DNA from 3 places in the Streptomyces sp. NPDC048584 genome. Region 1 is predicted to be linked to each of the others. Evidence: riboswitches for the same ligand, from Rfam matches in the RefSeq annotation. Region 1 holds a riboswitch; each other region holds the start of a gene.
The links. Region 1 has a riboswitch for cobalamin ahead of ACGFR9_RS11180 (prenyltransferase/squalene oxidase repeat-containing protein). Riboswitches for the same ligand answer to the same signal wherever they lie in the genome.
Positions count from the first base shown of each region.

Region 1 (9,742 bases):
TACGGACCGAGCCGGAGGTGGGGGCGACCAGGCCGACGAGGGTGCTGAGCAGGGTCGACTTCCCGGCGCCGTTGCGGCCCATGAGGGCGATCGTCTCGCCGGGGCCGACGGTCAGGTCGATATGGCGCAGGGCCTGGACGCGGTCCCGGCGGACCGCGAGGGCGCGGACCTCGGCGACATGGGCGGAGGCGGCGGGCTTCCCGCGCGGGAACAGGCGGCGGGGGGCGGGGGCCGGTGGCGCGGGTTCCCGGGCGGGTGGCTGCCGGTCGGCGAGGCGGTCGCGCAGCGGGCCCGCCCTGCGGCGGGCGTCCCGGACCGTCAGGGGCAGGGGGGACCAGTCGGCGAGGCGGCCCAGGCCCACCACCGGGGGGTGGACGGGGGACACCGCCATCACCTCCGCCGGGGTGCCGAGGAGCGGCGGCTCGCCGGGGCCGGGGAGGAGGGCGACCTGGTCGGCGTACTGGATGACGCGTTCCAGCCGGTGCTCGGCCATGAGGACGGTGGTGCCCAGGTCGTGGACCAGGCGCTGGAGGACCGCCAGGACCTCCTCGGCGGCCGCCGGGTCGAGTGCGGAGGTCGGTTCGTCCAGGACCAGGACCCGGGGGTGCGGGGTGAGGACCGAGCCGATCGCGACGCGCTGTCGCTGACCGCCGGAGAGGGTGGCGATGGGGCGGTCGCGGAGATCGGAGAGACCGAGAAGGTCGAGGGTCTCCTCGACCCTGCGGCGCATCACGGCCGGGGGGACGCCCAACGACTCCATGCCGTAGGCGAGTTCGTCCTCCACCGTGTCCGTCACGAAGTGCGAGAGCGGATCCTGGCCCACCGTCCCCACGACATCGGCGAGTTCGCGCGGCTTGTGGGTACGGGTGTCACGGCCGGCGACGGTGACCCTGCCGCGCAGGGTGCCGCCGGTGAAGTGCGGGACCAGTCCGCTCACCGCGCCCAGCACCGTCGACTTGCCCACGCCGGACGGGCCGACGAGCAGCACCAGTTCACCCTCGGGGACCTCGAAGTCGACGCCCCGCACGGCGGGTTCGGGTGCGTCGTCGTAGGTCACCGACACGTTCTCGAAGCGGATCACGTCGTCGGCTCCTTGCGGGTGTCCGTGCGCCCGGGTTCGGGGGCGGGGGTGATGAAGGCGGGGAGCAGCCCGATGAGCACGGCCGCCGCCGGCCACAGGGGGAGGGTGGGGGCGACCAGCGGGACCACACCGGGGTGCAGGGCGGCAGGATCGCGGGAGGCGGCGAGCGTGAGGAGGGCGGCCACGGCCGCTCCGGAGGCGGTGACCAGCCAGGCTCTCAGGTCCCAGGGGTCCGGGCGGTAGCGGGTGCGCAGGGTGCGGCGGCCGCCCAGCCGGAGGCCGGCGAGGGCGGCGGCCACTCCGGTGAGGAGGACCGGGAGGCCGTAGGTGCCGCCCTCGGCGGTGAGCAGTCCGTAGGTGCCGGCGCACACGCCCAGCAGCCCGCCGAGGGTGAGGGCGGCGGTCGTACGGCGGATGGCGGGAGGTACCCGGGCGGTACGGCCGTATCCCCGCGCGTCCATCGCGGCGGCGAGGGACACCGAGCGTTCCAACGCGCCCTCCAGGACGGGGAGTCCGACCTGGAGCAGGCCACGTACGCCCTTGTCCGGGCGGCCTCTCAGACGGCGGGCGGCGCGCAGGCGGCGGACGTCGGCGATGAGGTGGGGGGCGAAGGTGAGGGCGACCACTACGGCCACGCCCAGTTCGTACAGGGCGCCGGGCAGGGATTTGAGGAGGCGGGAGGGGTTGGCGAGGGCGTTGGCCGCGCCTACGCAGATGAGGAGGGTGGCCAGGCGGAGGGCGTCGTAGAGGGCGAAGGTGAGGGCCTCCGCGGTGACCTTCCCGCCCAGGCGGATGCCTTGGGCCCAGTGGGGGAGGGGGAGTTCGGGGAGGGTCAGCAGGGTGTGCGTGCCGGGGATGGGGGAGCCGAGGACGATCGCGAAGGCCAGGCGGATCAGGATGACCGCCAGGGCGAGTTTGAGGAATGCTCCGTAGGAGCGGGACCAGGGGGTCGGGGGGCGGCGGGTCGCCACCACGTACGCGGAGACGGTGATGAGGAGGGTGAGGAGGAGGGGGTTGGTGGTGCGGGTGGCCGCGGTGCCGAGGGAAAGGGACCAGAGCCACCAGGCACCGGGGTGCAGTTGGGAGGTGCGGCGCTGTCGGGGCTGGGCGGGGGGTGTCGCGCGGCCCGGCGTTCGCGGGTTGCCTCCCCCACTCTCGGCTGCGCTCGAGCGGGGGGACCCCCATCGCCCACCCGTGCCGCTCTGGGGGTACCTCCCAGGCCGTTTCAGGCACTGGGGGAGGCACGATTGCCCGCGGTCGGGCGGGCATGGTTGCCCGTTCTTACGAGGCACGGCGGCGGGTCTGCCAGAGGGCGGCGGCTCCCAGCAGGGCCACTGCGGCGATACCGGCCAGCAGGCCTACTGAGGGGCCCGAGTCGGTCTCCTTCTGCGCGGGAGCCGGGGACTCCTCCGTGGAGACCTGGTCTCCGCAGCCCTTCTTCGGGTAGCCCGCTATCGCGCAGAGCAGGGCGTTGGTGTCGTAGCGGAGGGGTTTGGCCACCGCGGCCAGGGCGTCGGCCGTGGTGGCGTCCTCCGGGACCTGCGCGCAGGCCGTGCGGGAGGGCGGTGGGGTTTCGCCCGAGGGGGCGTCCTGCGGGGTACCGAAGTCGATGACCAGGGCCACGCGTTTGCTGCCGTCGGCCGGCGGGGTCTTCGCGCAGATCGTGGCGAAGTCGGCGGTGCCGCGTGGCTTCGCCGCGTCGGACGAGTCCTCGCTCACGGAGAAGCGGAAGCCGTGGACATCGCCGTCGGCCGGGCGGGCGAGGGACGGGCCCTGGGTGGCGTACGTCCAGGCCGAACCGTCCTGCTCCCAGAACGACCAGTACCGGTAGCCGGTGGCGCCCGCCGGGCCGGCGCCTGCCAGCAGGGGCAGGAGCGCGGCCAGGAACAGGACGGCGGCCCGGCGGATCACGGCCGCTGCTTCTTGCGGCCGCTGATCAGGAAGCCGATGCCGATACCGGCGACCAGGCAGACACCGACGAACCACCAGACACCGAGACCGGAGTCGGACTCCTCGTCCTTCTGCTCGTCCGCCTTCGCCTCCGTGGCCTTCCCGGCGGCGGGTCCCGTCGCGCCGAGCCGCTTCACCAGGTCCGTGCCGCCGAAGTCGCGCGGGTCGGCGCCGGTCGCGTGGGCCGCGAAGATCAGCTGTGCGTAGGCGGCGGGGCCGCTCTGCGCCGCCCAGTCGGCGGCGTTCTTCTCCAGCCAGGACAGCGACTTCGCCGCCTGCTCCCCGGAGCCCTGCGCGGCGAGCGCGACCACCGCGTCGGCGGTGTTGCCGAAGTCGGGCTGGTCCTCCGCGCCGGCCAGGGCGGAGGTCAGGTGGCCGTCCTCGGCGAGGGCGTCCGTGAGGTAGGCGGCACCGTTGGCGGCGGCCTGCTCCGGGGTGCCGGGCTTCTCGCAGGACGACGCCTCGCCCTTGCCGGGCCCGGCGGCCAGGCCCGCGCCCAGCGCGCCGAGCACGCCCGCCGCCGTCGCGTCCGCGTTGGCGACGAGGCCGCCCTTCTTGTCCGGCTGGAAGGCGAAGGCGCCCGCGCCGTCGCCCTCGCAGGGCAGCGCCAGCGTCAGCAGGGCGTCGTAGGGGGACTTGCCGTCCTTCTTCACCTCGGCGGGCCGGTCACCGGCCGCCGCGAGCGCGCCGACGACGACGGAGGTGGAGTTGGTGTCGCTGGCCCCGCCCGCCGTGTAGCCCCAGCCGCCGTCCTTGTTCTGTACGGACTTCAGCCAGCCGACCGCCTTCTTCGTGACGTCGTCGTGCCCGCCGAGCGCGGCGAGGGCCTGGACGGCGGCGGCGGTCTGGTTGGTGTCGGCCATCGTCTTCGCGCCGCACGCCTCGGCGGTGTCGGCGCGGTACGGGGCGAAGGAGCCGTCGGCGCACTGCTGGCCGGTGAGCCAGTCGACGGCGGCCTTCGACGGCTCGACGTCCACCGTGTGCTGGGCGAGCAGGGCCAGCGACTGGCGCCAGACGCCGTCGTACTGGGGGTCGGTGTCGCCGTACAGGGCGGACGGAAGCGCCTGTGACGGGGACGGGGACGTGTCGGCGGCGGCCGGAGTGGCGGCGCCGATCGCGACGACGGCGGCCAGGACCGCTGCGCTGCGGCGAACATTCATGATCGGCGGGTGCCTCTCCCTGAAAGAGGCCGGGCAGCGCGGGACACCCCGGCGGCTCGGCCCCGTATACCTCGACGGTGCCCGTGCGCCGGCGGGCCGCCGGGCACGTGAGCCGGTCACAAACCGTGCGGGGCAGTCCGGCTCACCGCCTGGTGGGCGGCTTACGGTTGCGGGTCAGCGCCGGAATTGCACCGGCTTCCCCCCGTACGGGTGATGACGACGCCGACACTCTACCCGCCCGTAGGGAAGGGGCCGGGGGGTGCCCGTGCAAGTCGGGCCCGCACCCCTGGGCGGGGGTGCGGGCCCGGGTGGGGGGTGGCGGGTCAGGAGGCCGTGCAGGCGCCGACCTGCGGTGCGGGTGTGGTGCCTCCGTTCACGGTGAAGCCGAAGCTGGTGGACGCTCCGGGCGCCAGGGAACCGTTCCAGGTGGAGCGGACGGTCATGACGCCGCCGTTCGTGGAGGGTGAGCCGTTCCACACGGAGACGACCTGCTGGGAGGAGGCGATGGTGAGGTTCACGCTCCAGCCGCTGATCGCCGTACTGCCGGCCGTGATCGTCACCTTGCCGTTGTAGCCGCCGCTCCACTGCTCCGCCGTGGTGTAGGTGGCGGTGCAGGCGCCCGGTTCACCGGGCTCGCCGGGCTCCTCCGGGTCCTCGCCGGGGGTGCCGCCGAGGGCGCTCAGGGCCGCGTCGTACGCGGGCTTCTTGTTGTAGTCGTCGTCGAACAGCAGCGGGGTGCCGCTGGAGCGCCACGAGTACTTGTCCGGGATGCCCCACACCGTGATGCCGGTGCAGCGGGACACCGCGAGACAGGCCCGTACGACATTGCCGTAGTTGGTGGCCTGGGCCTGGCCCGAGCCCTCGATGTCCAGCTCGGTGATCTGCACGTCGACGCCGAGGTCGGCGAAGCGCTGCAGATTGGCCCGGTAGTCGGACGGGACGGGGGAGTTGGGGTTGAAGTGGGACTGGAAGCCGACGCAGTCGATGGGCACACCGCGGGACGTGAAGTCCTTGACCATGTTGTAGACGGCATTGCTCTTCGCGTTGACGCCGTCGGTGTTGTAGTCGTTGTAACAGAGCTTGGCCGCCGGGTCGGTGGCGCGGGCCGTGCGGAAGGCCTCCTCGATGAAGCCGTCGCCGAGCCTGTCCTGGAAGGGCGAACTGCGCCGGGCGCCGCTGCCGCCGTCCTGGAACGCCTCGTTGACCACGTCCCAGGAGTGGATGTCTCCCTTGTAGTGGGTCATGACCTGGGTGATGTGGTTGTTCATCGCCGACCGGAGGTCGCTCGCGCCCAACCCGGAGACCCAGCCCGGCAGTTGGGAGTGCCAGACCAGGGTGTGGCCGCGGACCTTCATGCCCTGGCCCTGGGCGTGGTCCACGATCTGGTCGGCGCGGCTGAAGCTGAAGGAGCCGCGGTTCGGCTCGACGGCGTCCCACTTCATCTCGTTCTCGGGCGTCACCGAGTTGAACTCGCGGTCCAGGGTGGCGGCGTACTGCGCCTCGCCGAGGTGGTTCGCGGCGACGGCGGCACCGAAGTAGCGGCCCTGCTCGGCCGCCGCCGCGCCCAGGGTGCCGGCGGCGTGGGCGGTGGTCTGGGGGAGCGCCGCGAGCGCGGTGACGGTGAGCAGGGCGGTGGTGGTGGCGCCGAGGGCGGCGCGCAGCCGGCCGCGTGCGGGGGTGCTGCCGCCCCCGCCTCTCGTTCTCGTTCGCTTTCTGATCATGCGCATGACATCCCTTCTCCGGTGGGGTCCCGTGCTGCCACGGGTGGACGGGAGTGCTGCCGTACGGTCGAACGAAAGTTTCGGACTCGGCTCCGAATTTCTGCGGTGACGATACGGCGCAGGGAGGGAGCGGTCAATCGTTCACGCAGGACGTGACGCGGCGGGGGGTCGAGTGTTGCGGGTGGGGTGGTGTGCCGCCAGCGTTAACGGAAGGATTTCGAAAGTTTCGCTAGTGGTGATGCGGGGCTGTGAGGTCCATCAGCCGGCACACCGTCTCTATGTCGGTCTTCACCTGGGCGATGGAGGCGCGGCCCGAGAGCCAGGTGATCAGGGCCGAGTGCCAGGTGTGCTCGATGACCCGGACGGCCGCGAGCTGCTCGGGGGTGGGGTCGGTGAGCTCCATGGCGTCCAGGATGATCAGCGTGGTCTGCCGGGAGACCTGGTCGACCTCCGGGCTCACGCTGCGGTCCGCGAAGGTCAGGGCCCGCACCATCGCGTCGGCGAGATGCGGCTCGCGCTGGAGTGCGCGGAAGGCCCGCATCAGGGTCTCCGCGACCCGCTCGGCCGGGGTGTCACCGGCCGGGGGCCTCTTGCGGAGCGTGCCGTGCAGCGTCTCCAGCTGGTCCTGCATGGTGGCGACCAGCAGGTGGATCTTGGAGGGGAAGTACCGGTACAGCGTGCCGAGCGCCACCTGTGAGGACTCCGCGACCTCGCGCATCTGCACCGCGTCGAAGCCGCCCCGGCCGGCCAGTTGCGCGGACGCCCGCAGGATGCGGCGCCGGCGTGCCTCCTGACGCTCGGTGAGCGGTGAGGCCGGGCCGGTGGTGCGCGTGGTGCCGGCTTCCGAGGGCATCGGTCCCGTCCGTGACAGTCGGTGAGGGTGGATGATCGGACAGCATGGCATGCCGTCCGTCGTGGCGTGAATCACCTGATCCACTGCTGCCAGTACCCCTACCTGCCGGTAGATTCGGATCCTCCGAACGATCAACTCTGAAACTTGTTCTAGATCAGCTCCCGGCGTAATGTCGCGGGACCGTGCAGGGAGAAGGGGGCCCAGAGTGACCGCTGAGGCCAGTCAGGCCGGGCCCTCGCAGGGGCCCGCATCCGACGGCTTGCGACCGCTCCGCATCGCACTCCTCACCTACAAGGGAAACCCGTTCTGCGGCGGCCAGGGCGTGTACGTCCGCCACCTCTCCCGCGAACTCGCCCGCCTCGGACATCGTGTCGAGGTCATCGGCGCGCAGCCGTATCCGGTCCTGGACGTGGTCGAGGGCGAGGACCGCGAGGGCCCCGCCCTCACCGAACTGCCGAGCCTCGACCTCTACCGCCAGCCCGACCCCTTCCGTACGCCCGGCCGCGGCGAGTACCGGGACTGGATCGACGCGCTGGAGGTCGGCACGATGTGGACCGGCGGCTTCCCCGAGCCGCTGACGTTCTCCCTGCGCGCCCGCCGCCATCTGCGCGCCCGCCGCGGTGACTTCGACGTCGTCCACGACAACCAGACCCTCGGCTACGGCCTCCTCGGCGACCTCGGCGCCCCGCTGGTGACGACGGTCCATCACCCCATCACCGTCGACCGGCGGCTGGAACTGGACGCCGCCGAGAGCTGGCAGCGGCGGTACTCGGTGCGGCGCTGGTACGCGTTCACGCGCATGCAGAAGCGGGTGGCCCGCCGGCTGCCGTCCGTGCTCACCGTCTCCGGCAGCTCCCGGCAGGAGATCGTCGCCGATCTCGGCGTACGGCGGGACCGGGTCCACGTCGTCCATATCGGCGCCGACACCGGCCTGTTCTCCCCCGATCCGTCGGTGCCGGTCGTACCGGGCCGGATCGTGACCACGTCCAGCGCGGACGTGCCGCTGAAGGGGCTGGTCTTCCTCGTCGAGGCGCTGGCGAAGGTGCGGGCGGAGCAGCCCGACGCGCACCTCGTCGTGGTCGGCAAGCGGCCCGTGGAGGGGCCGGTCGCGCAGGCGATGGAGCGCTACGGCCTCGAGGGCGCCGTCGAGTTCGTCAAGGGCATCTCGGACGCCGAACTGGTCGACCTGGTGCGGTCGGCGCAGGTCGCGTGCGTGCCGTCGCTGTACGAGGGGTTCTCGCTGCCGGCCGCCGAGGCCATGGCGACGGGCACCCCGCTGGTCGCGACGACCGGCGGCGCGATCCCCGAGGTCGCGGGCCGCGACGGCGAGACATGCCTCGCCGTACCCCCCGGCGACCCGTCCGCCCTGGCCTCGGCCCTGACCCGCCTCCTCACCGACCCGGACCTCCGCACCCGCCTGGGCGCGGCCGGCCGCGACCGCGTCCTGCGCCACTTCACCTGGGCGCGCGCGGCGGAGGGCACGGTGGCGCATTACCGGGAGGCGATGGCGCGAGCCGGCTCCGCACCGGGCCACGACACCGGGACCGCCCGCCGGGGCGCTGACACCGGCGCCGCCCGGCCCGCGGCCACGCCTTCGCGCGGCCCCGGGCCACAGGGCGCGGACGCCGCACCGTCCGACACGGACGACCGCCCGGCGGCCCAGGTCTCTGGCCGCTCCGTGCCGGAAGGCGTCGGCCGGGTGGCGCACGAGGCGTCCGGGCGCGCGGCGTCGGGGGTGGGCGATCGCGCCGGTGCCGGGGTCACGGACCGTTCCGTGTCCGAGGCGTCCGGCCGCCCGACGGCTCAGGTCGCCGGTCGTGCGGCGCGGGCCGGCGGTCGTGCCGACGCCGTCGACCGTTCCGCGGCCTCCGACCGCCCCGCGGCCGTGCTCCCGACCGCCGGGTCCGTGGGTGCGGCCGATTCCTCCGACCGTTCCGATTGTGAAAGCAGGGCCACGTGCTGACCGTCGACTTCTCCCGGTTCCCGCTCGCGCCGGGTGACCGTGTTCTGGACCTCGGATGCGGGGCCGGGCGGCACGCGTTCGAGTGTTACCGGCGCGGTGCGCAGGTCGTGGCGCTGGACCAGAACGGCGAGGAGATCCGCGAGGTCGCCAAGTGGTTCGCGGCGATGAAGGAGGCCGGGGAGGCGCCCGCCGGGGCCACCGCCACCGCCATGGAGGGCGACGCCCTCGCCCTGCCCTTCCCCGACGAGTCCTTCGACGTCGTCATCATCTCCGAGGTGATGGAGCACATCCCCGACGACAAGGGCGTCCTCGCCGAGATGGTGCGCGTGCTCAAGCCCGGTGGCCGGATCGCCATCACCGTCCCGCGCTACGGCCCGGAGAAGGTGTGCTGGACCCTGTCCGACGCTTACCACGAGGTCGAGGGCGGCCACATCCGCATCTACAGGGCGGACGAACTCCTCGCCAAGATCCGCGGGGCGGGCCTGCGCCCGTACGGCAGCCATCACGCGCACGCGCTGCACTCGCCGTACTGGTGGCTGAAGTGCGCGTTCGGCGTGGACAACGACAAGGCCCTGCCGGTCCGGGCCTACCACAAGCTGCTGGTCTGGGACATCATGAAGAAGCCGCTGGCCACCCGGGTGGCCGAGCAGGCGCTGAACCCGCTGATCGGCAAGAGCTTCGTGGCGTACGCGACCAAGCCCCACCTCCCGCGCGCCGAGGCGGATGCCACGTGACCACACCCCGGACCGAACACCTCGTCCTGCCCGGGGTGTTCACGGCCGGTGAGGCCGCCGCGACCGTCGCCGGCATTCTCGCCGTGCAGCGCAGCGACGGGGCGATCCCGTGGTTCCGGGGGCACCACCTCGACCCGTGGGACCACGTCGAGGCCGCGATGGCGCTGGACTCGGCGGGCGAGCACGAGGCGGCCGAGCGGGCCTATCTGTGGCTGGCCCGGCACCAGTTGACGGACGGCTCCTGGTACGCCGCCTACGCCGACGGCGACCCGCTCGACGT
Region 1 covers NZ_JBICWF010000004.1:167,754-177,495, reverse strand. The annotation lists gene ACGFR9_RS11195 (ABC transporter ATP-binding protein) at 1-1,081, opposite strand, end outside; gene ACGFR9_RS11190 (CbiQ family ECF transporter T component) at 1,078-2,160, opposite strand; gene ACGFR9_RS11185 (SCO2322 family protein) at 2,363-2,992, opposite strand; gene ACGFR9_RS11180 (prenyltransferase/squalene oxidase repeat-containing protein) at 2,989-4,191, opposite strand; cobalamin riboswitch at 4,301-4,438, opposite strand; gene ACGFR9_RS11175 (endo-1,4-beta-xylanase) at 4,515-5,912, opposite strand; gene ACGFR9_RS11170 (TetR family transcriptional regulator) at 6,142-6,765, opposite strand; gene ACGFR9_RS11165 (glycosyltransferase family 4 protein) at 6,971-8,728, shown strand; gene ACGFR9_RS11160 (methyltransferase domain-containing protein) at 8,722-9,462, shown strand; gene ACGFR9_RS11155 (prenyltransferase) at 9,459-9,742, shown strand, end outside.

Region 2 (9,742 bases), on a different contig from region 1:
CGCAGCGCCGTCAGCCCTTTGCGGTCGTACCGCACCGCCCGCCCCTCGACGGTCACCTCACCCCCGTCCGGCCGCAGTCCACCGCTCAACAGCCGCATCAGCGTCGTCTTCCCACTGCCGTTGCGCCCCAGCAGTGCCAGCGCACGCCCCTCACGTACCTCGAAGTCCAGACCGCTGAGCACGGGCGGGCCGTCCTCGTACGTGAACGACACGCCCCGCAGGGCCACCAGGACGTTCTCGCTCACGACAGGGGCCTTTCCAGTACGAAGGTGAGGGCGACCAGCGTCGCGAGGAGCGCCACGCTCGCGGCCGTGAACCGCGCCGAGACGCGGGCCTCGGGGACCAGTACGCGCAGGGTGCCGTCGTAGCCGCGTCCCGCGAGTCCCGTCTGCAGTCGCGCCGCCCGGTCGAAGGACCGGACGAACGCGGTCGCGCCGAGCCCGCCCAGCGAACGCCACGTCGCGGCCCGGGTGGTGTGCCCGAGCCGGGCCGCCTGCGCCTCCCGGACGCGGCGCACCGAGTCCAGCAGCAGGAAGCTCATCCGGTACGTCACCAGCGCCACGTCCACCAGCGGTGCCGGCACCCCGGCCCGCACCAGCCGCGGCAGCAGATCCGACATGGGCGTGGTGAACGCGAACAACAGCACGCCCAGCGAGGCCGCCGACGTACGCAGCAGCAGCTCACCTGCGCGCAGCGGCCCGTCCTCGGCCCAGGACAGGAATCCGCCAGGACCGCCCACCCGCACCAGCAGCGTCAGCGCCCCGGTGACGCAGAAGCCCAGCGGCACCCGGTACGCCCGCCACAGCCGCCCCCCGGGCACCCCGGCCGGGCCGAGCAGCACCGCGAGCGCCGTCACCAGCACCAGCGCCGCGCCCGGCCAGGGCGGCAGGGAGATCGCCAGCACGGTGAGGCCCAGCCCCAGTACGGCCTTGTCCACGGGATGACGGCGGCGCCAGCGACTGCTGTGCGCCGCCGCGTCGATCGGCAGCACCCGCCGTCAGACCCGTCGCGGTTCGGATACGGTCCCGGCGTCCGTGTCCGCGTCCGTGTCCGCTTCCTTGTCCGACTCCGCGCGCAGCCGTTCCAGCGCCCGCGCCTCGCCCTGCCGGCGTCCGCGGCGCACCCCGAAGTAGTACGTGAGGACACCCGCCCCGATCGCCGCCTGAAGGGCGAACAGCGCCGACTCGATCTCCCCGGACGGCGGTTCGTACAGCGGGGAGAACCAGGGCTCGTAGTCCGGGTCGATCTCGGTGATCGCGGTCTCCGCCTCGGCGTCCGCGCCCGCGAACGGCTCCTCCTTGTGATCGCCGAGCCCGAACACCAGCGGGATCACGGCGAGCGCGGCGACGAGCACCAGCAGCAGCGTGTTGATCTTCGTGTTACGGCTCATCGGGCCACCGCCTCCGCGTCGGCCGGCTTCGCCGCCCTGCGCCCGGCCACCGACGTCACCAGCACGCCGAGCCGGGTGAGTTCGCCCTTGCTGGACTGCACCAGCATGCGCATCACCAGCACCGTCAGCAGCCCCTCGCTCACCGCGAGAGGGATCTGCGTCACGGCGAAGATGGAGCCGAACTTGCCCAGCGCGCCCCAGAATCCGCTGCCCGGGTCGGGGAAGGCGAGCGCCAGCTGCACACTGGTCACGCAGTACGTCGACAGGTCGGCGACGAACGCGCCGAAGAACACCGCGACCATCAGCGGCACGTCGAACCGGCGCAGCAGTCTGTAGACGCCGTACCCGGCCCAGGGGCCCACGATCGCCATCGAGAAGACGTTGGCGCCCAGGGTGGTCAGCCCGCCGTGGGCGAGCAACAGGGCCTGGAACAGCAGGGTGATGGTGCCCAGCACCGCCATGACCGGCGGCCGGAACAGGATCGCACCGAGTCCCGTGCCGGTGGGGTGGGAGCAACTCCCGGTCACCGACGGCAGTTTCAGCGCGGACAGGACGAACGTGAACGCTCCCGACGCGCCCATCAGCAGGGTGCTCTCGGGATGTTCCCGCACCTCACGGATGAGTGACCGGGCTCCGTGGACGACGAACGGCGCCGACGCGACGCCCCAGGCGACCGCGTGCACCGGTGGCAGAAAACCCTCGGCTATGTGCATGGCTCAGCAGACCCTCTCCAGCACCTCGTGGATGGTTGACGCGCCTTGGCCGGTCTCCTGGCTGACGGGTACCACCGCCCGTGCTCCGCCTTCCCGGGTTGTGAAACCCAGTGGCTGTCCGTGAGGACCGGAGCCGGACTTCCCGATCACAGTGGCGAGGGCCGCACCGGTATCGCACCGATTTCCCGTCACCAAGGCGTGGTGACAGTAGTTCCCCGTCCGGCCCGGTGACAAGCGGCCACAGGGGGCGCGCGGACGGCGCCCGGCGGCTCGCACCCCGGCGCACACCTGCGTACTTGACAGGGTGGCGCGGCCCGCCGGCGCGGGGGAGTGGGGGCCCGCCGTCCTGGGCAGAACCTTGCTGCAATTAATATGCAACAACGGTTTTCAGGCAACAGGAGTGTGAGTCTCGATGACGACCCGACGAATACGGGGCGCCGCCGCCGCGGTCGCGATGGCCGGTGCGGCAGCCGCCTGCTCGGCGCCGGGCGGCAGCGGCGCGGACGGCGGAACCTCCGCCGAGTCCGTCGTGATCGGCGTCCCCTCCGAACCGGACACCCTCAGCCCCCTGCTCGGCTACGGCAAGGACGGCAACTCCAAGATCTTCGACGGGCTCCTCGCCCGCGACGCGGGCATGGAGCTGAAGCCCGCCCTGGCGAAGGCGCTCCCCGAGATCACCGACGGCGGCCGCACCTACACGTACACCCTGCGCGACGGCGTGAAGTTCAGCGACGGCGAACCGCTGACCGCCGACGACGTGGTCTTCACGTACGACACCGTCCTCGACGGGAGGACCAACAACACCGCCAAGAGCGAACTCGACGCGATCAAGGACGTCCGGGCCGACGGCGACGACAAGGTCGTCTTCACCCTCGACTACCCCTACGCGGCCTTCGCCGCCCGCACCGTGCTGCCCGTCGTCCCCGAGCACATCGCGGGCGGACAGGACCCCAACACCGGCTCGTTCAACACCAAGCCCGTCGGCACCGGACCTTACGTCCTGGCCGGCTGGAGCAAGGGCGAAAAACTCACCTTCAAGGCCAATCCGGACTACTGGGGCGGCGCCCCGAAGGTGAAAAAGCTCACCATGGCGATCATCGCCGACGACGACGTCCGCGCCACCCGGCTGCGCTCCGGCGACCTCGACGGCGCGACCCTCCCGCCCAACCTCGCCGCCACCTTCAAGGACGACGACGGCAGGAAGACGTACCGGGCGACGTCGTACGACTTCCGCGCGGTCACCCTGCCCACCGGCAACCCGGTCGCCGGCGACACCGCGATCCGCCGCGCCCTGGACCTCGCCGTGGACCGCACCACCATGGTCGACAAGATCCTCGACGGCGCCGGCCGCCCCGCCTACGGCCCGCTGCCCGTCGACGACCCCTGGTACGCCCAGGACGTCAAGCGCGCCCAGGACCTCGACAAGGCGAAGAGCATCCTCGACCAGGCAGGCTGGAAGGCCGGCGAGGACGGCATCCGCGCCAAGGACGGCCGCCCCGCCCGCTTCACCCTCTACTACCCCTCCGGCGACAAGGTCCGCCAGGACCACGCCCTCGCCTACGCCTCCGACGCCAAGAAGACCGGAGTCGACGTCAAGGTGGAGAGCGCCACCTGGGAGGTCATCGAACCCCGGATGAGGCACGACGCCGTCCTCGCCGGCTTCGGCAGCACCGGCGACCCCGACTTCGGCCTCTACACGCTTCTGCACTCCACCCTCGCCGGCGACGGCTTCAACAACATGGCCCTGTACGACAACCCGGCCGTCGACGAGGCCCTCGACACCGGCCGCCGCACCCAGGACCCCGCCGACCGCAAGGCCGCCTACGACACCCTGCAGCGCGAACTGGTGAAGAACCCCGGCTACACCTTCCTCACCCACATCGACCACATGTACGTCCTCGCCGACCGCTGGCAGGACCTCACCACGCAGACCGAACCCCACGAGCACGGCTTCGCCAGCGGCCCCTGGTGGAACATCGAGGACTGGCAGCCCGCCACATGAGCGCACTCCCCTGGGGAGAGATGACCCGGCTCACGGCACGGCGGGCCCTGTTCGCCGTGCCGGTGCTGCTCGTCGTCACCTTCGGCGTGTTCGCCGTCGCCGCCGCCTCCCCCTTCGACCCGGTCAAGGCGTACGCCGGCACCGCCGCACTCGGCGCCGACCAGGAGACCCTGGACCGGCTGCGCGAGAACCTGGGCGTGGACCGGCCGTTCACCGCCCGCTGGTGGGACTGGCTGACCTCCGCGCTCGGCGGCGACCTCGGCCGGTCCACCGTGATGCGCCAGCCCGTCGCCGAGGTGATCGGCGAACGCCTCGTCTGGTCCGCCCTGCTGTGCGCCGTCGCGTTCGCCCTCGCCGTGCTGCTCGGCACCGTGCTCGGCGTCCTCGCGGCCCGCCGCCCCGGCTCGCTCCTCGACCGTACGATCACCTCCCTCGCCTACGCCCTGGAAGCCGCCCCCGTCTTCTGGATCGCCCTGCTCGCCGTCTGGCTGTTCGCCCTGAACCTGGACGTCCTCCCGGCCGGCGGTCTCACCGACACCGGCAGCGAACAGGTCACCCCCGGCCAGGTCATCAGCCATCTGATCCTGCCCGCCGGTGTCCTCGGCGTCTCCCAGCTGCCCTGGTTCACGCTCTACGTCCGTCAGGGCGTCGGCGACGCCCTCGCGGAGGACCCCGTGCGCGGCGCCCGCGCCCGCGGCCTGAGCGAACGCACGGTCCTGCTCGGCCACGCCCTGCGCTCCGGACTGCTGCCCGTACTCACCCTGATCGGCTCCCGCGTCCCCGAACTCATCACCGGCGCCCTGCTGGTGGAGACCGTGTTCAGCTGGCCCGGCATCGCCGCCGCCACCGTGGAGGCGGCCACCTCCGTCGACTTCCCGCTGCTGGCCGCGCTGACCACCCTCGCCACCGCCGCCGTCCTCGCCGGAAACCTCCTCGCCGACCTGCTCTACGGACTGATCGACCCGAGGGTGAAGCTGAATGAGATGTGACCCACATGTCTGCTGACACCACTGCCGTGGAGAAGACGGTGTGGCGCGCGCAGGGCACCGCCCGCCGCTCCACCCACACCCTGCGGCTGTACGTCTCCGCCGGACTCGTCGCCGTGACCGCCCTCGCGGTGCTGCTGCTGCCCCCGCTCGTCCAGCTCGACCAGCAGGCCGTCGACCTCGCCGCCAAACTCCTGCCGCCGTCCTGGTCCCACCCCTTCGGCACCGACGACGTGGGCCGCGACCTGCTGCTGCGCTGCGTCTACGGGCTCCGGGTGTCCCTGCTGGTGGGCGTGGTGGCCGCGCTCACCGCCACCGTGATCGGCACCGCCGTCGGCGCCACCGCCGGCGCGCTCGGCGGCTGGGTCGACCGTACGGTCATGCGCCTGGTCGACACCTTCTCCTCCGTGCCGCACCTGCTGCTCGGCATCTTCATCGTCGCCATGTTCCGGCCCGGCGTCTGGCCGGTGGTGATCTCCGTCGGCCTCACCCACTGGCTGTCCACCGCCCGGATCGTCCGCGCCGAGGTCCTCTCGCTGCGCTCCCGTCCCTTCATCGACGCGGCGGTCTCCGGCGGCGCCTCCCGATGGCGGGTCGTCGTACGGCATCTGCTGCCGGGTGTGTTGCCGCAGGCCGGCCTCGCCGCCGTACTCATGGTGCCGCACGCCATGTGGCACGAGTCGGCGCTGTCCTTCCTCGGCCTCGGGCTGCCCACCCACACGGCCAGCCTCGGCACCCTCGTCCAGGGCGCCCGCGGCTCCCTGCTCGCCGGACAGTGGTGGCCGACCCTCTTCCCCGGCCTGTTCCTGATCATCCCCACGCTCGCCATCGCCGGCCTCGCCGGGGTCTGGCGCGAGCGGATCAATCCCCGCCGTAGATCGGAGCTGTCGCTGTGACCGAGCGAGCCCCCGTACTGTCGGTGCGCGGCCTGTCCGTACGGTTCCTGCTGCCGGGCGGGCGCCGGATCGCCGCCGTCACCGACGCCCACTTCGACGTGGCGCCCGGCGAATGCCTCGTCCTGATCGGCGAGAGCGGCTGCGGCAAGTCCGTCCTCGCCTCCGCCCTCCTCGGCCTGCTCCCCGCCAACGCCCAGACGGCGGGCCACGCGCACCTCGGCGACCTGGATCTGCTGACCGCCGGCGAACGCGTCCTCGCCCGCACGGTACGGGGCCGCCGTATCGGCCTCATCCCGCAGAGCCCGGCCGCACACCTCACCCCGGTACGCACCATCCGCTCCCAGCTGGCGGAGACGGTCGCCCGGCTCACCGGCGTACGGGGCCGGGCCGCCCTGCGCGCCGCCGCCGAACAGGCCGCCGAACGGGCCGGGTTCCCACCGGGCCACCTCGACCGGTACCCCCATGAACTCTCCGGCGGTCTCGCCCAGCGTGCCGCCACCGCCCTCGCCCTGATCGGCGACGCACCGCTGCTCCTCGCCGACGAACCCACCACCGGGCTGGACCGCGACCTGGTGGACCGCACCGTCGACGAACTGCGCCGCCACGTCGACGCCGACCGGGCCCTGCTGATGATCACCCACGACCTCGCGGCCGCGGAACGCATCGCCGACCGGGTGGCGGTCATGTACGCGGGCCGCATCGTCGAACTGACCGCGGCGAGCGACTTCTTCGGCACGTCGGGTCCCAGGCACCCCTACAGCCGGGGCCTGTTGCAGGCCCTGCCGGACCGGTCCTTCACCCCCATCCCCGGCATGCCCCCCGAACTCGGCGACCTCCCCGAAGGCTGCGCCTTCGCCGCCCGCTGCGACCGTGCCACGGACGCCTGTACGGCCCTGCCGCCGTTCACGGGGTCGATCGCCTGCCACCACCCGGCCCCGGCACCCACCCCGGAGAACATCCGTGCTTGAACTGCGTTCCATCACCGCCGGATACGACCGCCGTGCCCCCGCCGTACGGGAGGTCACCCTCACCGTCTCCCCGGGTGAGGCCGTCGGTCTGCTCGGCCCCAGCGGCTGCGGCAAGTCCACCCTGGCGAGGGTCGCCGCCCTGCTCCACCGGCCGGACTCCGGGGAGGTCGTCCTCGACGGCACCCCCGTGCGCCACTGGCGCCACCGCGCCCCACGCGAACTGCGCACCGCCGTCGGCGTGGTCTTCCAGCAGCCCCGCCTCTCCGCCGACCCCCGGCTGCGCCTGGCCGACCTGATCGCGGAACCGCTGCGAGCGACGGGCCGGCGCGCTTCGGCCGAGGACCGCGTGGCCGAACTCGCCGACACCGTCGGCCTGACCCCGGACCTGCTCACCCGCCGCCCCCACGAGGTCAGCGACGGGCAGCTGCAACGCGCCTGCGTGGCCCGCGCGCTGGTCCTGCGTCCCCGCTGGCTGATCTGCGACGAGATGACCGCGATGCTGGACGCCTCGACCACGGCCGCACTGGTCGCGGTGGTGGAGGCCTATCGCACCTCGACAGGCGCGGGCCTCCTGGCCGTAGCCCACGACCACACCCTCCTGTCCCACTGGTGCGACCGCACCGTCCACTGGAAGACGGTCACAGAACCGCGCTGATCTACGCTTCCCACCCATGGAATTCTTCTGCTTTCACCGCGACCGGCCCGGATCCACGCCGTTGCGAGAGGAATCGACGCAGGCGCACTGGTCCTACATGGACGGCTACGAGAGGGAGTTGATCGCCCGCGGGCCGACCTTCGCCGACGACGGCGAGACGCTCACCGGCAGCGTGCACATCGTGGACCTGCCGGACGCCGCCGCAGCCCGGGCCTTCGCCTTCGACGAGCCCTCCTATCAGGCCGGCGCGTACCGCGACGTGCTGCTGCGACGCTGGCGGAACACGCTGGGCCGGACCATGTGGGAGTTCCCCGGCGGGCGGACGGGCGGACACCGCTACCTGGTGCTGGGCCTCGGCGCCGGACGGCCCGCCGACCTCGACGTCCCGTCCGGCCCGGCCGAACCCATCGCGTACGGGCCGCTGCTGTCCGACGACGGCACGGCCTGGCTGGGTACCGCGGCCCTGGTCCGCGCACCGGACCGGGACGCCGCGCGTGCCGTGCTGACCGCCGCCCGGTACGCGGTCGTCGAGGTCCACGACTGGGAGTTCGGCGGCCGTCGCTGACCACTCCCGCTCTCACGCCGGGTGCGCGGCGCGCGGCGGCTCGGGGCGCCCCGGCGCGGAGTCGGGCCGGCAGACGCCGCCGAGCCCCTGGAACACCGCCGTGACCAGCGCCCCGAGAGGGAGGGCGACCGTGCCGGCCACCGCGTCGCCCGCGGTCCGGGCGCAGCCGGACACCGGGCCTTCCCTCATGCGCTCGCACGAGACGGCGCCCCGTCATGGACCCCGGTGCCAGCCCTCGGCGCCCTCCATGAACTCCTCCTCGCCGAGCTCGTTGGCCGCGAAGCCGCCGAAGAAGCCCTCCATGAGCTCGTCGATGTTCACCTCGGTGGCGTTCGCCGGGGCCGTGGCCTTCTCGCCCTTGCCCAGGCGCAGTACCAGCGCGAACTTCTTGACCTTCGCCTTCTCGGCCAGCTTGGCGAGGTCCACCGACACCTCGGTCAGCTCGCCGTTCTTCAGCGTGAAGTCGGCCGTGACCTTCTCGTTCGGCGCGTCCTTGAGGTCCTTGGCCGTCGGTATCTCCGCCCCCGGCGGCAGCTCCTTCGCCAGCGGACCCAGCTCATCGAACAGCTCGGTCAGCAACGTCCGGAACGGCGCCGTGGCCGTGATGTGCTCGGTCCCGTCCGATCCCCCGGACGTCTTGAAGTCGACCTCCTGGGCGATGACCCCCCGCAGCGCCTTCACCAGCTTCTTCTGCGTCCCCGCGTCAAGCGTCGGCTCGGCCGAGGGCTCGTCGGGGCCCCCCTCTCCGAGCATCTGCTCACGGGCCCCCTCCATGTCCTTCACGGACATCTTGATCCACTCACCGCTCAGCACCTTCTTGAACGCTCCGGCGCTGTCCGGCAGCTCGTCCGCCGGCGGCATGGGGCTGCCGGACATCTTCCCGAGCGCCTCGGCGTCGAGACGGACGTAGAAGTGGTCGCCGACCAGCCGGTACTCGAGCAGGGCGGCACCGTCCGCGCCGCTGACCTTCATGGCCATGCCGGTGAAGTCCTTCTCACCGGAGTCCTCGAGCGGCTTCTTCGACTGCACGGAGAAGGAGAACCGCGCCTCGGCCAGCCACTCGGCGATCTCGTCGGGCATCTCCTCACCCGGCTCCGCGTCGGCGTCCAGCGCCTTCAGCGAAGCGGCGTCCGTGTCCAGGTCCAGCTCGAAGGAGAGCGAACGCTCCTTGCCGAGCTCCTCGAAGGCCTGGTCCAGCTTCTGCCCGGCCGACAGGTTCTCCACGGTGCCACAGGCGGCGGAACCCGCCAGCACGGCGGTGACGACGGCGGCGGCGGTCAGGGTCTTGCGCATGGCGGAAATGACGTCTCCTCATGAATACGACCAAGACGGTCACCCGCCAAGACCCACGAACCCCTCGAACGGTTGCACGCCGCAACCAAACCGTGTCCGACGGCCCACCGCCAGCTGTCGGAGCGCGGCCCAGCACCGGCCGTCCGCCCGCCGTTCAGCGGCGCTCCCCAGCGTGGTCACTTTCTGCTGCACACCGTTCTCGGAGCCACCCCGCCCTGCGCGGACTGGGCGTCCTGGACCTTCTGTACGTCCCGCAGGAGGTCGCCGATGCCGG
Region 2 covers NZ_JBICWF010000001.1:846,033-855,774, reverse strand. The annotation lists gene ACGFR9_RS03625 (energy-coupling factor ABC transporter ATP-binding protein) at 1-245, opposite strand, end outside; gene cbiQ (cobalt ECF transporter T component CbiQ) at 242-991, opposite strand; gene ACGFR9_RS03615 (energy-coupling factor ABC transporter substrate-binding protein) at 998-1,390, opposite strand; gene ACGFR9_RS03610 (energy-coupling factor ABC transporter permease) at 1,387-2,103, opposite strand; cobalamin riboswitch at 2,133-2,314, opposite strand; gene ACGFR9_RS03605 (ABC transporter substrate-binding protein) at 2,516-4,105, shown strand; gene ACGFR9_RS03600 (ABC transporter permease) at 4,126-5,094, shown strand; gene ACGFR9_RS03595 (ABC transporter permease) at 5,100-5,987, shown strand; gene ACGFR9_RS03590 (ABC transporter ATP-binding protein) at 5,984-6,955, shown strand; gene ACGFR9_RS03585 (ABC transporter ATP-binding protein) at 6,948-7,610, shown strand; gene ACGFR9_RS03580 (YciI family protein) at 7,627-8,175, shown strand; gene ACGFR9_RS03575 (hypothetical protein) at 8,188-8,364, opposite strand; gene ACGFR9_RS03570 (hypothetical protein) at 8,389-9,468, opposite strand; gene ACGFR9_RS03565 (ABC transporter substrate-binding protein) at 9,645-9,742, opposite strand, start outside.
Region 2: it holds a riboswitch for cobalamin, as region 1 does, so the genes downstream of both, ACGFR9_RS03610 (energy-coupling factor ABC transporter permease) here and ACGFR9_RS11180 (prenyltransferase/squalene oxidase repeat-containing protein) in region 1, are expected to answer to the same signal.

Region 3 (9,742 bases), on a different contig from region 1:
GGTCGAGGAGCTGGGGTACGGGGACCGGGCCGGCCGAGAGCTGGAGGAAGGAGAGGACCTGCGGCATGGCCGTGACGACCTCGGCGACGGCCGCGGCCTCGTACTCCTCGGGTTCCGGGTAGGCCAGCGACCACGCGTCGCAGAGGGCGACCCAGCCGCGCAGCACGGCGCTGTCGTCGCGGTTCCAGGCGCGCAGCCGCCAGCCCGGCCGGGCGCTGTCGCCGTGCACCTCGATGAGACCGGCCAGGCGGGCGGTGTCCCAGTCGGCGCGGACCTGAGCGGGGGTCAGGCCCAGAGCGAGTGCCGCACGTTCGGCGGTCGCGTCGGAGAGGGTGGCCTTGCCGTCGGCGGTGGCGCTGTCCCCGCCGGGGCCGAGGGCGGTGTCGGCCCAGCGGGCGACGCGGGCCGCGGCCGCCAGTCCGGAGCGCGCCATTCTGGCCAGCTCCGCCGGTGCCGGCGTGCCCTCCGGAGGTCGGGGCGCGGGGCGGCGTGAGCGCCGCTGGTTGATCGCTGTGGGGGCGGCGGCCAGGGGTCGGGGGCGGACGATTCGAAGCCTGGAGTCGCGCGGGATACGGGACGTCACGGGTGCAGTCTCGCGGGTGACGGTCCGAAAACCCAAACGGAATGCCGACGGGGCCCACCGGGCAGGGTGCGCCCCGGTCCCGGATGCCGTCGGAGGGAGGGATTTGGGCCAGTGGCACGGCGCCAAACGGAATCCTCCGCACCGGCTGCCCGGCCCGTGCTCGCCGCGGTCACATCAGGGGGGTGAGGAAGCGCCGCAGTGCCTCCTCGTAGGCGTGCGGGTCGGCGTTCCACATCGCGGCGTGCGGGGCGCCCCTGACGGTGTGCAGGGTGATGGTGTGGGGATGGCCGGCGGCGAGGCGCCGGGAGAACCTCCAGGGTGCCACCCGGTCGTCGGGGCCGTGGAAGATCTGGGTGGGTACCGAGATCCGGTCCAGATGGACGGCGCCGGGCCTGCGGTCGCCGTACAGGCCCGTGCGTCCCTGGGCGGCGCGGACCGCGAGCGGCAGCAGCACGCCGGGGGTGTGCCGGGCCGAGGCGAGGGCGCGCAGGGTCGCCTCCCAGTTGAGCACCGGGGAGTCCAGGACGAGGCCGGCGACGCGGGCGCGGACCTCGGAGCGGGCGGCGGCGCGCAGCGCCATGGTCGCGCCGGTGGACCAGCCGTACAGGACGACCTGCCGGGCGCCGGCGTCCACGGCGTGGTGGAGCGCCGCGTCGAGATCGCGCCATTCGGTCTCGCCCAGGTGGTGGAGACCGTCCGGGGAGCGCGGTGCGCCGGGGTCGCCCCGGTAGGCGGGCGCGAGCACCGGGAAGCGGTGGCGGTGCAGGAACTCCATGACGTTCATGGTGTGTTCCCGCGTGGTGCCGAGGCCGTGGACGGCGATCACCCAGGTGTCGCGGGCGCCCGGCACGAACCATGCGGGCAGCGGGCCGAGTTCGCCCGGGAGGTCGAGGGCGGTGTGGTCCAGGCCGAGGGCGCTGCCCGGGTCGCCGACGTACAGGTTCGGGGTGAGCCAGGCGCGGTCGCCGGGTTCCGGGGTGCCGCGGGTGACGTGTTCGAGGCGGCGTACGACGGTGTCCGCGGAGTCCGGGGGGCCGGCCAGTACGGGGCCCACGACCGCGTGGAAGTCGTCGCCGGTCAGGCCGTGGCGGCCGGGGCGGAGGGCGGCGAGGTCGCGGGTGAGGGCGATGCGGCCTGCGGCGGTGGCGTGGACGGTGAGCCTGGGGTCGCCGGGGAGGGGGCCGTCCGAGGGTGTTCTGAGGGCGGCGTCGCTGGCGAGGCGGCCGGCGGCCACGGCGGCGGCGCCGGCGCCTATCACGGCGGTGACGGCAGCGGCCGTCGCTCTGGCAGTGCGCACGTTCTTCAGTGTCATGGGGGAACGGGTACCCGGCCAGTGGGGCGTGCGGCCGGGGGATCCGGGATTTCGCCCCCGCCGCCCCTTCCCGTCCCGTCCCCGGGGCTGCGCCCCGGACCCCCTATTCGGCCCTCCGGGCCCCGCCCTCAAACGCCGGACGGGCTTGATTGGCCGTAACTCCGCAGGCGTTCGCCGACCTCGGTCACCTGGTCCGGGGTCAGCAGGTGCGGGGTCAGGCCCGGGACCGAGGAGGCTGTCAGCCAGAGGCGGCACATCCATTCCAGTTGGGCCGTGTGGCCGTAGGCCTGGGTGAGGGTGGGGGCGTGGGTGATCGTGCCGTGGTTCCGGAGGAGGCAGGCGGTGCGGCCGTCGAGGGCGCGGAGCATGTTCTCGGCCAGTTCGGCGGTGCCGTACGTGGCGTAGGGGGCGACCCGCACGGGGCCGCCCAGGGCCGCGGCCATGTAGTGGATCAGTGGCAGTTCGTCGACGAGCGTGGAGACGGCCGTGGCGTGCACGGCGTGCGTGTGCACCACGGCGCGCGCGCCGGTCGTACGGTAGACGGCCAGGTGCATGGGCAGCTCGCTGGTGGGGACGAGCGTGCCGAGGACCTGCCGGCCGGTGAGGTCGACACCCGTCACGTCGTCCGGCGTCAGCCGGTCGTACGGCACGCCCGACGGTGTGACGAGGACGACGTCGCCGACCCGTACGGAGACGTTGCCGGACGTGCCGACGACGAGACCGTCGGTGACGGTCCGGCGCGCGGTGCCGACGAGTTCCGCCCAGGCGTCCGCCTCCTCCTCGCGCACTCGTCCGCCCCCTGTTTCCCGCCCGCTCGCCCGCTGCTCCGTCATGCCGTGATCCTCCCAGGCGGTCTCCCCCGTCCGGCGGAGCACCCGCCCCCTCTTACGGTCACCACGATGCCCATTCCAGTTCATCTTCCGTTCACCCTGGTTACCTACGTTCGTCCAGCCAATGACCTCGAACGATTGCCTGGGTAAATGGAAAGCTTCTCGCTGATCCTCGCGATTGTGGTGGTAACCGCACTCGCGTTCGATTTCACGAACGGTTTCCACGACACCGCGAACGCGATGGCAACGACCATTTCGACCGGTGCGCTCAAGCCCAAGGTCGCGGTGGCCATGTCCGCCGTGCTGAACCTTGTCGGCGCATTTCTCTCGGTGGAGGTCGCCAACACGATCTCCAAGGGCCTCGTCGACGAGGCCGGCATCCGTCCCGAGGTCATCTTCGCCGCGTTGGTGGGCGCGATCCTCTGGAACCTCCTGACCTGGCTGGTCGGCCTGCCGTCCAGCTCCTCGCACGCCCTCATGGGCGGCCTGATCGGCGCCGCGGTCGCCTCGGCCGGCTTCGGCGCGGTCCACGGCGACGTCCTCGTCACCAAGGTCCTGCTCCCGGCCGTCGCCGCCCCGCTGGTGGCCGGCGTCGCGGCGATGTTCGCCACCCGGCTCACCTACCGTCTGGGCCGGAACGCCGACGGCAAGGCCTCCGAGAAGGGCTACCGCGCCGGCCAGATCGCCTCCGCCGGCCTGGTCTCCCTGGCCCACGGCACCAACGACGCCCAGAAGACGATGGGCATCATCACCCTCGCCCTGGTCGCCGGCGGCGCCGTCTCCCCCGACTCCGACCCGCCGTTGTGGGTCATCCTCTCCGCGGGCCTCGCCATCGCGCTCGGCACCTACCTCGGCGGCTGGCGCATCATCCGCACCATGGGCAAGGGCCTGACCGACCTCCAGCCGCAGCAGGGCTTCGCCGCCCAGACCAGTGCCGCGACGGTCATCCTGGCCTCCTCGCACCTCGGTTTCTCGCTCTCCACCACGCATTCCGTTTCCGGTTCCGTGATGGGTGCGGGCCTGGGCCGCAAGGGCGGTGTCGTCCGCTGGTCGACGGCCACCCGGATGTTCATCGCCTGGGGGCTGACGCTGCCCGCGGCGGCCCTCGTCGCGGCGCTCGCCGAATGGGTCTGCCGGGCCGGCGACTGGGGCACCGCCGTCGTGGCCGTCTTCCTGGTCGCCTCCAGCGCCGCCATCTGGAAGATCTCCCGCCGCGAGATCGTCGACCACACCAATGTCAACGGCACCGAGGCGGCCGACGAGGAGCCCGCCGGTGTGGTGACCACCGCGATGGCCGCGGTCACCCCGCCCCCCACGGGCACCGTGACCGACGACCTGTCGGCCACCATCCCCGCGCCGGTCCCCGCCGACCCGGCGGCCCCGCCGGCCGCGACCACCGTCTGACCGCGCCCCGCGAGACCCGGTACGAAGGAAGAAGAGCACCATGAAGATCGACTGGGCGGCCCTCGGTTCCGTCTTCGGCGTCAGCCTCGTGGTCACCGTGGCCCTGGTGGCCCTGTTCACCCTCGGCATCAACGGCCTGTCCCGCCAGGAGCGGGCCGCCGCGCAGGGCCGGTCCGCGGCCCTGGCGGTCACCGGCGCCTACGCCTGCTTCGCGGCGTGCGTGGCGGCGGTGGGCTACGGCATCTACCTGATCATGGCCTGACACCGGCCTCACAGCACACGGACAGCGCACCGACCGCGGCCTGACCGCGGTCCCCACGCGTACGAGCGGGCGGTGCGGGAGCTTCGGCACCCGCACCGTCCGCTCACGTGTGCGCGCCCCTTCCCGCGAATCACCCTCCGGAACCCCTCTGTGGGCCTCAGCACACTTCAGCCTCGCAGGTCAACGGCAAGTTGACGGCTCTTCGAGGGCCGTGGTGGACTGCCTCAGCCATTACGGCGGCAGAAGAGGAAGCCGGTGCGATTCCGGCGCGGTCCCGCCACTGTCACCGGGGTGCACACCCCGGGAGCCAGGAACTCTCACCGCCGGTCTCGTCGAACCAGGGCGTGGACACCCTGAGTGAGGACATATCGCCATGCGCGGCTGCCTGCCGAGGTCGACCAGCGACACCCCACCCCGCTTCGGGGCCACCCCTTCCGGACCCGTCACCGGCTGAACCCATGGGTGCCGATCGCGTGTTCGCGTACGGCGCCGCCGCCGGCCTTCTCGGCGACCTGCTGCTCGGCGATCCCCGCCGGGGGCATCCGGTCGCCGCTTTCGGGCGGGCCGCGGCCGCCGTCGAGCGGGTGCTGTGGCGGGACGACCGGGGCCGGGGCGCCGTGCACACCGCCGTGTGCGTCGGCGGGACCGTCGCGCTGGGGGGCCTCGCCGCCCGTCTCGTACGCTCCTCCCCCGCCGCCTCCACCGTCCTGACCGGTGTCGCCACCTGGGCCGTCGTCGGCGGCACCTCGCTGGCCCGTGAGGCCCGCGCCGTCGCACAGGCGCTGGAGGCGGGGGACGTCGAGGCGGCCCGGACACGGCTGCCGCATCTGTGCGGCCGGGACCCGCAGTCCCTGGACGCCGACGGGATCGCCCGCGCGGTGGTCGAGTCCGTCGCCGAGAACACCTCCGACGCCGTCGTGGGCGCGCTGGTGTGGGGTGCCGTCGCCGGGGTGCCGGGCCTGCTCGGGTTCCGGGCCGTCAACACGCTGGACGCGATGGTCGGCCACAAGTCTCCCCGCCACCGCCGCTACGGCTGGGCCTCCGCCCGTCTCGACGACGTGGCCGGCTGGCCGGGGGCACGGCTGACCGCCGTACTGGCCGCGCTCACCGGACCCGATCCGCGCGGAGCCGTACGGGCGTGGCGCGCGGACGCGGCGAAGCATCCGAGCCCCAACGCCGGGCCCGTGGAGGCCTCCTTCGCGGGCGCCCTGGGCGTACGGCTCGGCGGGACCCTCTCCTACGGCGGACGGGTCGAGCACCGGCCCGTCCTGAACGGCGGCGGGCGTGCCGTGGCCGTGGCCGACATCGACCGGGCGGTACGGCTCTCGCGGCGGATCGGCTGGCTCGCGCTCGGGGCCGGTGCCGCCGTGCGGAGCCTGATGAAGGGACGTGCAGCGTGAGCGGTGGGGGGCTGCTGGTCGCCGGGACCACCTCGGACGCCGGCAAGAGCGTGGTGACCGCCGGGATCTGCCGGTGGCTGGTGCGGCAGGGCGTCAAGGTCGCGCCGTTCAAGGCGCAGAACATGTCGCTGAACTCGTTCGTCACCCGGGAGGGCGCCGAGATCGGCCGGGCGCAGGCCATGCAGGCCCAGGCCTGCCGCGTCGAGCCGACGGCGCTGATGAACCCGGTGCTGCTCAAGCCGGGCGGCGAGCAGTCGAGCCAGGTGGTGCTGCTGGGCAGGGCGGTCGGCGAGATGAGCGCCCGCGGCTACCACGGCGGACGCCAACAGCGGCTGCTGGGCACGGTGCTGGACTGTCTGGAGCAGTTGCGGGGCACGTATGACGCGGTGATCTGTGAGGGGGCCGGCAGCCCGGCCGAGATCAATCTGCGGCGCACCGACATCGTGAACATGGGGATCGCCCGGGGCGCCCGGCTGCCGGTCCTGGTGGTCGGCGACATCGACCGGGGCGGCGTCTTCGCGTCCTTCTTCGGCACCGTCGCCCTGCTGTCGCGCGAGGACCAGGACCTGGTCGCCGGGTTCCTGGTGAACAAGTTCCGGGGCGATGTGTCGCTGCTGGAACCGGGCCTGGACATGCTGCACGGCCTCACCGGGCGGCGGACGTACGGCGTGCTGCCGTTCCGGCACGGGCTGGGCATCGACGAGGAGGACGGACTGAGGGTGTCCCTGCGGGGCGCCGTGCGGGAGTCCGTGGTCGCCGCGCCGGTGGGCGAGGACGTGCTGCGGGTCGCGGTGTGCGCGCTGCCGCTGATGTCGAACTTCACCGACGTGGACGCCCTCGCCGCCGAACCCGGTGTCGTGGTGCGGTTCGTGGACCGGCCCGAGGAGCTGGCCGACGCCGACCTCGTGGTGGTGCCGGGCACGCGCGGCACCGTACGGGCGCTGGAGTGGCTCCGGGAGCGCGGGCTGGCGGACGCGCTGCGGCGACGGGCGGCCGAGGGGCGCCCGGTGCTCGGGATCTGCGGCGGCTTCCAGCTCCTCGGGGAGCACATCGAGGACGACGTCGAGAGCCGCGCGGGACACGTGGACGGGCTCGGCGTCCTGCCCGTGCGGGTCCGGTTCGCCCGCGAGAAGACGCTCACCCGGCCCGTCGGGGAAGCCCTCGGGGAGCCCGTCGAGGGGTACGAGATCCATCACGGCGTCGCCGAGGTCCTCGGCGGGGAGGCGTTCATCTCCGATGACCACGGACACAGTCTGGACGGCTGCCGGGTCGGCCGGACCTGGGGCACGCACTGGCACGGCTCGCTGGAGTCGGACGGTTTCCGGCGGGCCTTCCTGCGCGAGGTCGCGCGGGCGGCGGGCCGCCGCTTCGTGCCCGCCCCCGACACCTCGTTCGCCACGCTGCGCGAGGAGCAGCTCGACCGGCTCGGCGACCTGATCGAACAGCACGCGGACACGGACGCGCTGTGGCGGCTCATCGAGTCCGGCGTGCCACAAGGACTGCCTTTCATTCCACCGGGAGCGCCCGCATGAGCACTGTGTTGTTGTTGTCGACCGCCGACACGGACCTGCTGGCGGCCCGAGCCGCCACCGGCGTCTCCTACCGGATCGGCAACCCGACCCGCGTGGACGTGGCGGCCGAACTGCCCGCGCTGCTGGACGGGGCGGACCTGGCCGTCGTACGGCTGCTGGGCGGCAGGCGTGCCTGGGAGGAAGGGCTCGCGGCGCTGAAGGCGTCCGGTGTCCCGACGGTGCTGCTCGGCGGGGAGACCGTGCCGGACGCTGAGCTGATGGCCGAGTCGACGGTGCCGGCCGGTGTGGTGGCCGAGGCGCTGCGGTACCTCGTCGAGGGCGGCCCCGAGAACCTCACCGAGCTGGCCCGGTTCCTGTCGGACACCGTGCTGCTGACCGGCGAGGGCTTCGAACCGCCGCGCGGGATGCCGGAGTTCGGCGTCCACGGCACCCGGGAGGCGGTGGACGGCCGCCCGACGGTCGGCGTGCTCTTCTACCGCGCGCACGAACTGAGCGGCAACACCGCCTTCATCGACACCCTGTGCGACGCCATCGAGGCGCGGGGCGCCAACGCCCTCCCCGTGTACTGCGGTTCGCTGCGCGGCGCCGATCCCGGGCTGTACGCCCTGCTGTCGAGGACCGACACCCTCGTCGCCACCGTGCTCGCTGCCGGCGGCACACACGCCTCGCAGGCATCGGCGGGCGGCGACGAGGAGGCCTGGGACATCGGCGCGCTCGCCGACCTGAACGTGCCGGTGCTGCAAGGGTTGTGCCTCACGTCCTCGCGTGCCGCGTGGGAGGCGTCCGACGCCGCCCTGTCCCCCATGGACGCGGCGATGCAGGTCGCCATCCCCGAGTTCGACGGCCGGATCGTCACCGTTCCGTTCTCCTTCAAGGAGCAGGGCCCCGACGACGTCCCGGTGTACGTCGCCGACCCCGAGCGGGCGGCGCGGGTGGCCGGGATCGCCGTACGCCACGCCCGGCTGGGGCACACGCCGAACGCGGAGAAGAAGATCGCGATCGTCTTCACCGCCTACCCGACGAAGCACTCGCGGGTCGGCAACGCGGTGGGCCTGGACACCCCCGCCTCGGCGGTACGGGTGCTGGACGCGCTCCGGGACGCGGGTTACGCCGTCGGCGGATACCCGTCCGAGGGCGACGAGTTGATCCACCGGCTGATCGCGGCCGGCGGACACGACGTGGAATGGCTGACCGAGGAGCAGCTGGCCGCCGCGCCCGCGCGGGTGCCGCTGGCGGACTACCGGGCGTGGTTCGAGCAGCTGGACCCACAGCTGCGGGACGGCATGCGGGAGGCGTGGGGCGAACCGCCGGGCTCGCTGTACGTCGACGGGGACGACATCGTGCTGGCGTCGCTGCGGTTCGGGAACGTCGTCGTGATGATCCAGCCGCCGCGCGGCTTCGGGGAGAACCCGATCGCGATCTACCACGACCCCGACATGCCGCCCTCCCACCACTACATGGCGGCCTACCGCTGGCTGGACAGCAGTTTCGGCGCCGACGCGATCGTGCACATGGGCAAGCACGGCACGATGGAGTGGCTGCCGGGCAAGGGCCTCGGGCTGAGCGCCGGGTGCGCGCCGGACGCGGTGCTGGGCGACCTGCCGCTGATCTACCCGTTCATCGTCAACGACCCCGGCGAGGGCACGCAGGCCAAGCGGCGCGGACACGCGACCGTGGTCGACCATCTGGTGCCGCCGATGGCGCGGGCCGACACGTACGGCGATCTGGCGAAGCTGGAGCAGCTGCTCGACGAGTACGCGCTGGTCTCCGACCTGGACCCGGAGAAGGCGCCGGCGGTGCGGGCGCAGATCTGGACGCTGGTGAAGGCGGCCGAACTCCACCACGACCTGCATGTGGACGACCAGCCGGACGACGACGACTTCGACTCGTTCGTCATGCACATCGACGGCTATCTGTGCGAGATCAAGGACGTGCAGATCCGCGACGGCCTGCACGTCCTCGGCGGCGGCCCGGTCGGCGAACCGCGTGTGAACCTGGTGCTGGCGGTGCTGCGCGCCTCACAGGTGTGGGGCGGGCAGGCGAACGCCCTGCCGGGTCTGCGGGCGGCGCTGGCCGAGCACTTCGGGCTGGTGGAGAAGGAGTTGCTGGCCGAGCCGGGCGCCCCGCTGAAGGTGCCGGCGGAGCTGACGGATCTGGTGGACGGTCCCGCGCGGTCGGCCTCCGACGCGATCGACCTGCTGGAGCAGCTGTGCCGGCGGTTCGCGGAGGGCATGGAGGAGCGCGGCTGGGCGGCCGGCACGGTCCCCTCGCTGGTGCGGGACGTGCTGGGCACCGAACTGCGCGACGCGGTGGCCGTGTTGCGGTTCGCGTGCGACGAGGTCGTACCCCGGCTGGCCCGTACGACGGACGAGATCGGGCACATCCTGCGTGCGCTGGACGGGGGTTACGTCCCGGCCGG
Region 3 covers NZ_JBICWF010000020.1:72,399-82,140, reverse strand. The annotation lists gene ACGFR9_RS33055 (hypothetical protein) at 1-433, opposite strand, end outside; gene ACGFR9_RS33050 (alpha/beta hydrolase) at 753-1,880, opposite strand; gene ACGFR9_RS33045 (class II aldolase/adducin family protein) at 2,024-2,728, opposite strand; gene ACGFR9_RS33040 (inorganic phosphate transporter) at 2,876-4,129, shown strand; gene ACGFR9_RS33035 (hypothetical protein) at 4,170-4,391, shown strand; cobalamin riboswitch at 4,589-4,729, shown strand; gene ACGFR9_RS33030 (cobalamin biosynthesis protein) at 4,850-5,791, shown strand; gene ACGFR9_RS33025 (cobyric acid synthase) at 5,788-7,323, shown strand; gene cobN (cobaltochelatase subunit CobN) at 7,320-9,742, shown strand, end outside.
Region 3: it holds a riboswitch for cobalamin, as region 1 does, so the genes downstream of both, ACGFR9_RS33030 (cobalamin biosynthesis protein) here and ACGFR9_RS11180 (prenyltransferase/squalene oxidase repeat-containing protein) in region 1, are expected to answer to the same signal.